4 regions of the Burkholderia sp. NRF60-BP8 genome follow, and region 2 is predicted to be linked to each of the others. Evidence: riboswitches for the same ligand, from Rfam matches in the RefSeq annotation. Region 2 holds a riboswitch; each other region holds the start of a gene.
The links. A riboswitch is a leader RNA that binds a small molecule or an ion and turns the genes downstream of it on or off. The one in region 2 is predicted to bind cobalamin.

Region 1: linked by a shared signal. The riboswitch ahead of WS54_RS06775 (TonB-dependent receptor domain-containing protein) and the one ahead of cobA (uroporphyrinogen-III C-methyltransferase) in region 2 are both predicted to bind cobalamin.
Region 3: linked by a shared signal. The riboswitch ahead of WS54_RS25825 (FecCD family ABC transporter permease) and the one ahead of cobA (uroporphyrinogen-III C-methyltransferase) in region 2 are both predicted to bind cobalamin.
Region 4: linked by a shared signal. The riboswitch ahead of WS54_RS11240 (CbtB domain-containing protein) and the one ahead of cobA (uroporphyrinogen-III C-methyltransferase) in region 2 are both predicted to bind cobalamin.

What each region holds. Positions count from the first base shown of each region.
Region 1 covers NZ_CP013372.1:1,469,306-1,471,499, forward strand. Annotated here, with positions in the region: gene WS54_RS06770 (hypothetical protein) at 92-340, shown strand; cobalamin riboswitch at 543-735, shown strand; gene WS54_RS06775 (TonB-dependent receptor domain-containing protein) at 951-2,194, shown strand, end outside.
Region 2 covers NZ_CP013373.1:1,759,816-1,762,009, forward strand. Annotated here, with positions in the region: gene cobO (cob(I)yrinic acid a,c-diamide adenosyltransferase) at 1-107, opposite strand, end outside; gene WS54_RS21525 (cobalamin biosynthesis protein) at 142-519, opposite strand; gene cobA (uroporphyrinogen-III C-methyltransferase) at 516-1,325, opposite strand; cobalamin riboswitch at 1,436-1,674, opposite strand; gene WS54_RS21535 (TonB-dependent receptor) at 1,743-2,194, opposite strand, start outside.
Region 3 covers NZ_CP013373.1:2,655,091-2,657,284, reverse strand. Annotated here, with positions in the region: gene WS54_RS25835 (cell division protein ZapA) at 1-263, opposite strand, end outside; gene WS54_RS25830 (ATPase) at 260-610, opposite strand; cobalamin riboswitch at 765-1,012, shown strand; gene WS54_RS25825 (FecCD family ABC transporter permease) at 1,173-2,171, shown strand; gene WS54_RS25820 (ABC transporter ATP-binding protein) at 2,168-2,194, shown strand, end outside.
Region 4 covers NZ_CP013372.1:2,433,570-2,435,763, reverse strand. Annotated here, with positions in the region: gene WS54_RS11245 (histidine phosphatase family protein) at 145-735, opposite strand; cobalamin riboswitch at 785-923, shown strand; gene WS54_RS11240 (CbtB domain-containing protein) at 957-1,166, shown strand; gene WS54_RS11235 (CbtA family protein) at 1,181-1,903, shown strand; gene WS54_RS11230 (LysR family transcriptional regulator) at 1,926-2,194, opposite strand, start outside.

The DNA.
Region 1 (2,194 bases), on a different replicon from region 2:
TCATGCGCGCGCAGCGCGGCCTTCACGTCGCGTTAAGTTTCGCCTCCTAGACTGATTAGGTCGTCCCGAAGTCAGTCATGCAGGAGTGGTCATGAATACGCACGCGTTCGTCGCCGCCGCCCTGGCGGCCGTTTCCCTGTCGGCGTTCGCTCAACCGGGCGTGACGACATCCGTTTTTTCCGCCGCGTCGCCTCACCCCGCGGTCGGGCACGCGATGCACCGTTCGTCCGCCGCATTGCCGCCCGCCGGCTTCGTGCTCGCGAAGATCGATCAGAACAATACGCCGCCCAACCGCGGCGGCGACCCGGGCGGCCGCGCACATGCCGGCACGCATATGTAACGACACGCGCCCGACCGTCGACATTCGGCGCGACGGCAGCCGGCTCCGGCGCGACGGCATGCGGTCGAACCCGGCCGTTTCTTCAGACCTGAAACGCGCTCCGGGCACGTCGAACGAAAGGATCCGGAAAGCCGACGCCGATCGATGACGTTTTTTCGCATCCGCGCGCAGACGAACGATTGACGTGCCTACATGCACGCCATTACCCTTGCGCGCTGATGGTTCCCAGGGATGGGATCAAAAGGGAACGCAGGCGAGGCAACGCCTCGAATCTGCGGCTGCCCCCGCAACTGTGAGCGGCGAATCCGTGCCACCGCGTGCCACTGGGAAACCGGGAAGGCCTGCACGGATGGCGACCCGCGAGCCAGGAGACCTGCCATCGACCCGAGGTCCAGCAGCCGCACCGGGCGGGGTGTCCCGATGTGCAAGCACCGCCGTTGGCGGCCGCCCGTTGCATGGACGACCCGACCTCAGGATCCGTCAGATGTCCATCGTTCCCGAATCCGCTTCCCGGCCGGAAGCGTCGCACCGACACGCCGTCGGCATGCGCCCCCCGTCCGCCTTGCGCTCACGATCGCCGTACCCGCTTCACGCTTTGTCCCGCCGCCTCATGACCATTCGTCACCTGCTCGCCACGTCCGTCGCCACCGCGCTGTTGTCCCCGCTCGCCCACGCGGCCGGCGACACGGCGCCTGCACGGCCCGCCGCGCCCGCCGACGGCACGGACCTGCCGACGATCAGCGTGACCGACACGCGGCACCTGCCCGAATCGTTCGACCGGCGCTATGCGTCGACGCAGGTGCTCACGCGCGAGGATCTCGACCGGCTGTCGCCGACCGACCCGAGCATCACGCAGGCGCTCGCGACGCTGCCGGGCGTGACCGTCGCGCAGAACGGCGGGCCCGGCTCGTCCGCGTCGGTCAGCATTCGCGGCGCGTCGGCGAGCCAGGTCGCCGTGTTCATCGACGGCATCCGGATCGGCTCGCCGACCACCGGCATCGCGCCGTGGGCCGACCTGCCGACCGAAGCGTTCGAGCGCGTCGAAGTGATCTCCGGCCCGGCCGCCGCATCGTTCGGCAACAACGCGATGGGCGGCGTCGTGCAGTTGTTCACGCGCCGCGCCGCCAACCAGCCGAACCAGACCACCGTGTCGTTCGGCGGCGGCTCGAACAAGACGTTCGACACGCAGTTCCGCACGTCGGGCACGGTGCCGTCGACGGGGCCGCTCGCCGCGCTCGGCGGGCTCACCTATTCGCTCGGGCTGCACGACTACAACACGGCCGGCATCGACGCGACGCGGCCGTTCTTCTACGGCCACGAAGACGGCCGCAATCCGTATCACGCGCAGGATCTCGATGCGCGGCTCGGCTATGCGCGCGACAACTGGTCGATCTCGACGTTCGCGCTGTATCACCGCTCCGATCTGTCCTACGACAACAGCGGCTACGCGAATCGCGAGCTGGACCATCAGTTGACGACCGGCGTTGCGTTCCATCTCGACATCACGCCCGATACGCAGTTCGACCAGTCGCTCGGTTATGCGAACGATCGCCAGTTCATCCATGCGGACAACCCGGCTCTCGCGACGGACCAGATCAACTCGCAGCGGATCAGCACGTCGACGTCGCTGACCCATCAGGAGCACGGGTTTCACCTGTTCGGCCTGCCGCTGTCGGGCGAATCGAAGCTCGCCTACGACTTCACGCGCGAACAGGCGTTCCTGCCGGTCGACATTCCCGGCGGCGTGCCGACGCGCAACGACTCCGCGTTTTCGCTGCACCAGTCGGCGACGCTCGGCAGCGTGACGATGTTCGTCGCCGGCCGTCACGAGATCATCGCCGGGCAAGCCGTGAA
Region 2 (2,194 bases):
TGAACGATCAGCAGGCCCTTTTCCTGCGTGGCGGCGGCCTGCTTCTTCTCGTGGCCGGCGCGGCGGCGTTCGGCCATCCGCTGATGGGATTCGGAATCGGTCTTCATCGGGAATCGTCCTGTCGAAAGCGAAACAACGGGTTCAGAGCGGGCCGGCGAGCGCGACCGTCACGCCGTCCCGGATGGATTTGGGGCCGAGCAGCCGGCCGTGCGGCGCGGCGAGCTGCGCGCACGGCTCGGCCACGCCCGCGATGCCGAAGCGCGCCAGCGCGGCGCCGGACGGGCCGCTCGCGGCCAGTTCCGGACGGCTCGCGAGTTGCGCCGCATCGAATGCGACGAGCGGCCAGCCACGGCGTGCGCACAGCGTGCGCAGCGCCCGGGCGCGTGCCTTGTCGGCGAGCGTCGCGACGAGCGCCGGTTCGGCGGCCGGGTAGCGCGCGAGCGCGGCGCGGATCGCGGCATCGAGTTGCGCGGCCGTGACGCCCGCGCGAAAGCCGATGCCGAGCGCGACGCGCATCATGCGCAACCGCCGAGCGCCGCACGCACCGCCGGATCGTCGGCGAGCGCCGCGACGCGGCCGATCACGACGATCGCCGGCGAACCGATACCGGCCGCACCGACACGCTCGACGAGCGTATCGAGCGTCGCGAGCAGGTGGCGCTGTTCGGGGCGCGTGGCGTTCTCGATCGCCGCGCACGGCGTATCGCCGGGCAGGCCGCCGTCGCGCAGCGCCGCGGCAATTGCGTCGAGGCGACGGATGCCCATGTAGATCACGATCGTCATGCGCGTGGCCGCGAGCGCGCGCCAGTCGGGCTCGTCGGCTCCCGCGCCGTGGCCGGTGACGAAGATCACGCCCTGCGCGTCGCCACGGTGCGTGACCGGGATGCCGAGCGCGGCCGGCGCGGCGATACCCGCGGTGACGCCGTTGACGACTTCCACCGGAAAGCCCGCCGCGCCGAGTGCGACCAGTTCCTCGCCGCCGCGGCCGAACACGAACGGATCGCCGCCCTTGAGCCGCGCGACGCTGCGGCCCGCGCGCAGGTGCGCGAGCAGCGCGGCGACGATCGCCGCCTGCGGCGTCGACGCATGGCCGCCACGCTTGCCGACGTGCTCGATCAGCGCGTCGGCGCGCGCATGGCGCAGCACGTCGGGGTTCACGAGATCGTCGACGAGCAGCACGTCGGCCGCGCCGATCGCGCGCACGGCTCGGAGCGTCAGCAGATCGGCGTCGCCGGGGCCCGCGCCGACGAGCCATGCGCGGCTCATCGCGCGCGGCACGGCGCGCACCGTGTCGACACAGTGGAACAGGGAAGGCGGGCGGCGCATCGGCGGCCGGCGAGCAGGCAGTGCATGACGGATCGGGCGAAACCCGCGCGAACGCGGGTGGAATGCGCACCCCATCCGTCCCCCGCGGACCGGGCGTTCGGCGAGCATCGCGCTCGCCCCTTGCGTCGGCCGGTATCCGGGCTGGCCGCTTGCCAGACCGCAGCCTTCCCGCCCGGTCGAAGGGCAGTGGCATCGCGGGCGGCCTGGGCGCACGTGCGAAAAAAGCGCGTTGCGCGGGCGGCGTACCGTTGCGGGGACAGCACAGGCCGGGCGGACATCCGCCTCCTGTTTCCCGTTTAACTGCATGCGCGGAATGCGCATGCGAGCACCGAACGCGGCGCATACGATAGCACAGGCGTGCCAAGCGCGAGCTGCCCGGCGGACCGGTCGCGCGAGGCGTCGGCGCGGCCCGCGAGGTCAGAACTTGTACGCCGCCGTCAGCGTGAACGTGCGTGGCGAACCGGGCATGATCTGCGCGAGGCCCGTCGCATTCGCGTAATAGTCGCGATCGGTCAGGTTGACGGCCGCCAGCGTCACCTCGAGGTCGCGCGTGCGATATCCGGCCTTGCCGTCCCAGCGGACGTATGCGGGCAGTTCGAGCAGGTTGTCGCGATCGGCGTAACGCGCCCCTTCGTACACCAGCCCGAGTTCGGCGAAAAATCCGCGCAGCGGCGCATGGCCGACGAACAGGCTGCCGTTCGACCCGGACACACCCGCCGACCGCTTGCCCGCGTACTTCGGCTCGGCGTCGACCACCCGTGCGTGTTGCCAGCCGATGCCGCCGCGAACGAACCAGTCGCCCGCGAGCCGGCCGGCGACGCCCAGTTCCAGGCCGCGATTGCGCTCGAGGCCGTTGAGGTCGAAGAACC
Region 3 (2,194 bases), 900 kb from region 2:
TGCATTGTACGACGGATTTCCTCCGCCGGAAACGCTTCACCATGCCGCACGCTCGTTTGCAGCCGCAGCAATTCCGATGCGAGCGACAGCGCCGCCATCACCGCGATGCGATCGGTGCCGCGCACCGAGCTGTTCGAGCGGATTTTCGACATTTCGGCGTCGACGCGCGCGACCGCTTCGAGCAGCGCCGCTTCGGTCTCGGCCGAACAGGCGAGCCGATAGGGCTGACCGAGAATCGAGACTTCGATCTGCTTGGTGCTCATGCATGTTCTCCGTGGCTGGCCGTGTCATCGCCATCCGTGCGCGCCTGCGCATCCAGCAGGTCGAGCTGGTTGTCGGCTTGCTCCGCGCCCTTCGAGCGCGGCAGCTTTTCGAGAATCGCGTTCAGTTTCACCTGGGCGTCGTCGATCTTCGCCGACAACGTGTCGCGCTCGGCCGCGAGCGCATTGCGTTCGTCGCGCAGCTGCGCGAGCTCCGCGCGGACCGTGTCCGCTTCCGCGCGCAATTGCGCGACCTGCTCCTCGAGCGCGAGCCGTTCCGAGTGATAGCGCTTGTTCAGCGAAATCAGACGGCCAATATTTTGAGATAGGGTTTCGAGTTCGTTGAGCATTTGCTGCGTCCTCTAAAGACCCAGCATTTTAGCGCGGAATAACGCGCAATCCGACATCTGTAACGTTTCCAGTCGTAACACCCCTGCTTCTTGCCGCGAATAGGCGCGTCCCGCGCGGGTCCGGACGCTTCCTTGACGCTCGCGCGACCGGCTCCTAAACTGGCGCCGCCTCGGTGCTCGCGCGCAGGACGCGCGGTTAAACGGGAAGCAGGGTGCGGGCTCCAGGAGCGCGCCGACCTGCGCTGCCCCCGCAACGGTAAGCGGCCGCGTCGCGTGACGCAGGCCGGCTCGGGCGCGTTTCGCATGCAGTCGCATGCGGGCGCGGGCCACTGCGCGTCATCGCGCGGGAAGGCGAGCCGGACCGCCGCCAGCCCGGATACCGGCCGAGACGGGGAGCCCGCACGGGCTCCATGACACGCGGCCTGCGGGGAAGCGGGACGCGCAACGGTTCACGGAACGTTTCTTCGATGCCGACCCCAATCGTCCGCCACGCGCCGCCGTCGCGCCCGGCCGGCTCCCGCAAGCGGATGTGCCGCGCGTCGTGCGCGCGGCCGGGCGCGGCATGAGCGCCGCGCGCGCCGCCGCGATCTGGGCCGCGCTGGCCGCCGCGGTCGCGCTGCTGTTCGTCGCGTCGCTGTCGATCGGCAGCGTGCCGATGTCGCCGTGGCAGGCGCTCGCGTCGCTCGTGCCGCACGGCGGCGATACCCTGTTCGCCGATATCGTCCGGACGCTGCGCCTGCCGCGCGCGCTCGCGGGTTTCGCGTGCGGCGCGCTGCTCGCGCTGGCCGGTGCGCTGTTGCAGGTGCTGCTGCGCAATCCGCTCGCGGAGCCGTACGTGCTCGGCGTGTCCGGCGGCGCGGCCGGCTTCGCGCTCGTCGCGATGATCGCGGGCGGCGCGTGGTGGCTCGTCGACGCGTCGGCGTTCGCCGGTTCGCTCGTCTCGGTCGCGCTCGTGCTCGGGCTCGCGAGGCGCGAGCTGTGGCGCGGCGAATCGCGCGACGCCTCGCCGCGGCTGCTGCTCACGGGCGTCGTGATCGCGGCGGGGTGGGGCGCGCTCGTCACGCTGTTGCTGTCGCTCGCGCCCGACGCGCGGCTGCGCGGCATCATCTTCTGGCTGACGGGCGACCTGAACGGCGCGACGGCGCCGTGGTTCGCGTGGGGCGCGCTGTTGCTGAGCGCATGCGTCGCGCTGCCGGCCGCGCCGCAACTGAACGTGCTGCTGCGCGGCGACGCGACCGCGCTCGCGCTCGGCGTGCCGGTCGCACGCCTGCGCGTGCGGATCTATCTCGTCGCGTCGCTGGCCGCCGCGGCCGCCGTGACGACGGCCGGTACGATCGGCTTCGTCGGGCTCGTCGTGCCGCATGGGTTGCGGCTCGCGTTCGGCAACGACCAGCGGATGCTGCTGCCGGCCGCGATGCTTGCGGGCGGCGGCGGCGTGATGGCGGCCGACCTGCTGGCGCGCACCGCGATCGCGCCCGCGCAATTGCCGGTGGGCGCGATGACCGCGTTGATCGGCGTGCCGGTGTTCCTGTGGATGTTGCTGAGGAGACCGATGCGATGACGGGCGCCGCCGCACCGCACGCC
Region 4 (2,194 bases), on a different replicon from region 2:
CTCGTCCGATCCTAGCTGCGGCTAGCAGTCAGTTTGATGACAGTCGGGATGCCGAACGGAGTGTCTTACGGGATGTAAGGCGAGCGGCGGCATGCGAAGCGTCGGGGGCGCATCGTCCGCTCACATAGTGAACACGACAGCGGCTTACGCGCCGGTGTCGCGCGAGTCATCGTCCGTCGCGGCCAGGGTCCAGCCGGCCGGCGACGCGACGAACGTCGTGCACGACAGCGGCGCGACGTGGAGGCGTATGGCTGCCCCGGTACCCATCCGCAGCACATGCGCGATGGCCGCGCGGACGATCGGCGCATGCGTGATCGCGACGACGTCGCGATCGGGCGGCAGTGCGCTCAACCATGTGCCGACCCGACGCGCGGCACCGTCGAACGATTCGCCGCGATGCGGCGACGCGGACGGTGTGCCGATCCACGCCGCCAGTTCGTCGGGCAGGTCGCGCGCGAGATCGTGCAGCCGCTTGCCGCGCCAATTGCCGTAATCGATGTCGCGCAGCGCATCGTCGATATCGGCGTGCAGTCCGAGTGCATCAACGGTCTGCCTCGCGCAGCGCGCCGGGCTGCACAGCACGAGCGAGCCGGCACCGACCGTCCAGCGGCCGCGCAGCGCAGTGGCTTCGGCCAGCCCGTGCGCGTCGAGCGGATCGTCGTCGGGAAACGTGCCGGTGCGCATTGCGCGGGTCGATGCGTGTGCGATCAGGCGCAGCGAGGCATGCATGTTCATGTCGGTTGTCGGGCGATCGGGAGCGGTGCGCACTTGCCGTGTGTCATCGCTTCAATACGCGAACGTTCGCGCGTACAATTCGCCCGATACGAAGCGCGGAAGCCGGTGCAATTCCGGCGCGGTCGCGCCACTGTAACCGGGGAATCGACGATCCCGGAAGTCAGACCTGCCTTCGTACCCATCCATCATTTGTCGGGGCGCGATTCCCCTGAGGTGCATCCATGAGCGAAGCAGTGCTGAAGCCGGCGGTCGTGCCGGCGCCCATTCCCGTCCGTGAACTGTTGCCGTGGGCCGTGTTCGTCGGCCTGATCCTGCTGCTCGCACTCTATTTCGTCGGCGCGGAACAGGGCGCGACGTCGCTCGTGCCGGGCATGTACGTCCACGAATTCGTCCACGACGGCCGCCATCTGCTCGGCTTTCCCTGCCACTGACGCGGAGTAACAAGATGGTCGGAAAGCTGCTCATGCGCGGGATGCTCGCAGGCATCGCCGCGGGGCTTCTCACGTTCGGGTTCGCGAAAATGGTCGGCGAACCGCAAGTCGATCAGGCGATCTCCTTAGAGGAAAAAACCGCCGCCGCCCAGGGCGAGGCGCCGGAACCCGAGCTGGTCAGTCGCCACACGCAGGCCGGCCTCGGGTTGCTGACGGGTGTCGTGACCTACGGCGCGGCATTTGGCGGGCTGTTCTCGCTGGTCTTCGCGTATGCATACGGACGAGGCAGTCGCCTGCCGGCACGGCCGCTGGCCGCGTGGCTCGCGCTGGCGGCGTTCGTCGCGCTCGTGATCGTGCCGAACCTCAAGTACCCGGCCAACCCGCCGTCGGTCGGCGACCCCGACACGATCGGCTATCGCACCGGCCTGTTCTTCCTGATGATCGCGATCTCGGTCGCGACGATGGTGTTCTCGGTCGGCGTGCGTCGCCATCTGCTGGCGAAGCTTGGCCAATGGAACGCGTCGATCGTCGCGGGGCTCGTGTTCGTCGCGATCATCGCGGCCGTGCAGATCGGGCTGCCGTCGGTCAGCGAACTGCCGGCCGATTTCCCGGCGGCCTTGCTGTGGAAATTCCGCGTGGCGGCCATCGGCATGCAGGTGATCATGTGGACGACGATCGGCCTGCTGTTCGGCGCGTGGGTCGAGCGCGGCGAACGCGCGGGCATGCGCGCCGCCTGACGCGCGAGGCAACCGGACGCGCCTAGCGCAGCATGCGCGGCGCGCTCCATGTCGATTCGCGCGCCAGCGCGACGAACGCGGCCAGATAGTCGATCGACGCGTCCGCTTCGCGGATGCCGAGGAAGATCTGCTTCGCGATGCCCTGCTTGCCGAGCTTGACCGGCACGACCGGCATCCGGTCCGCGTACTCGTCGGCGAGCCATCGCGGCAGCGCGGCCACGCCGCGCCCGCTCGCGACCATCTGCAACATGATGTCGGTGGTCTCGATCGACTTGTGTCGCCTCGGCACGA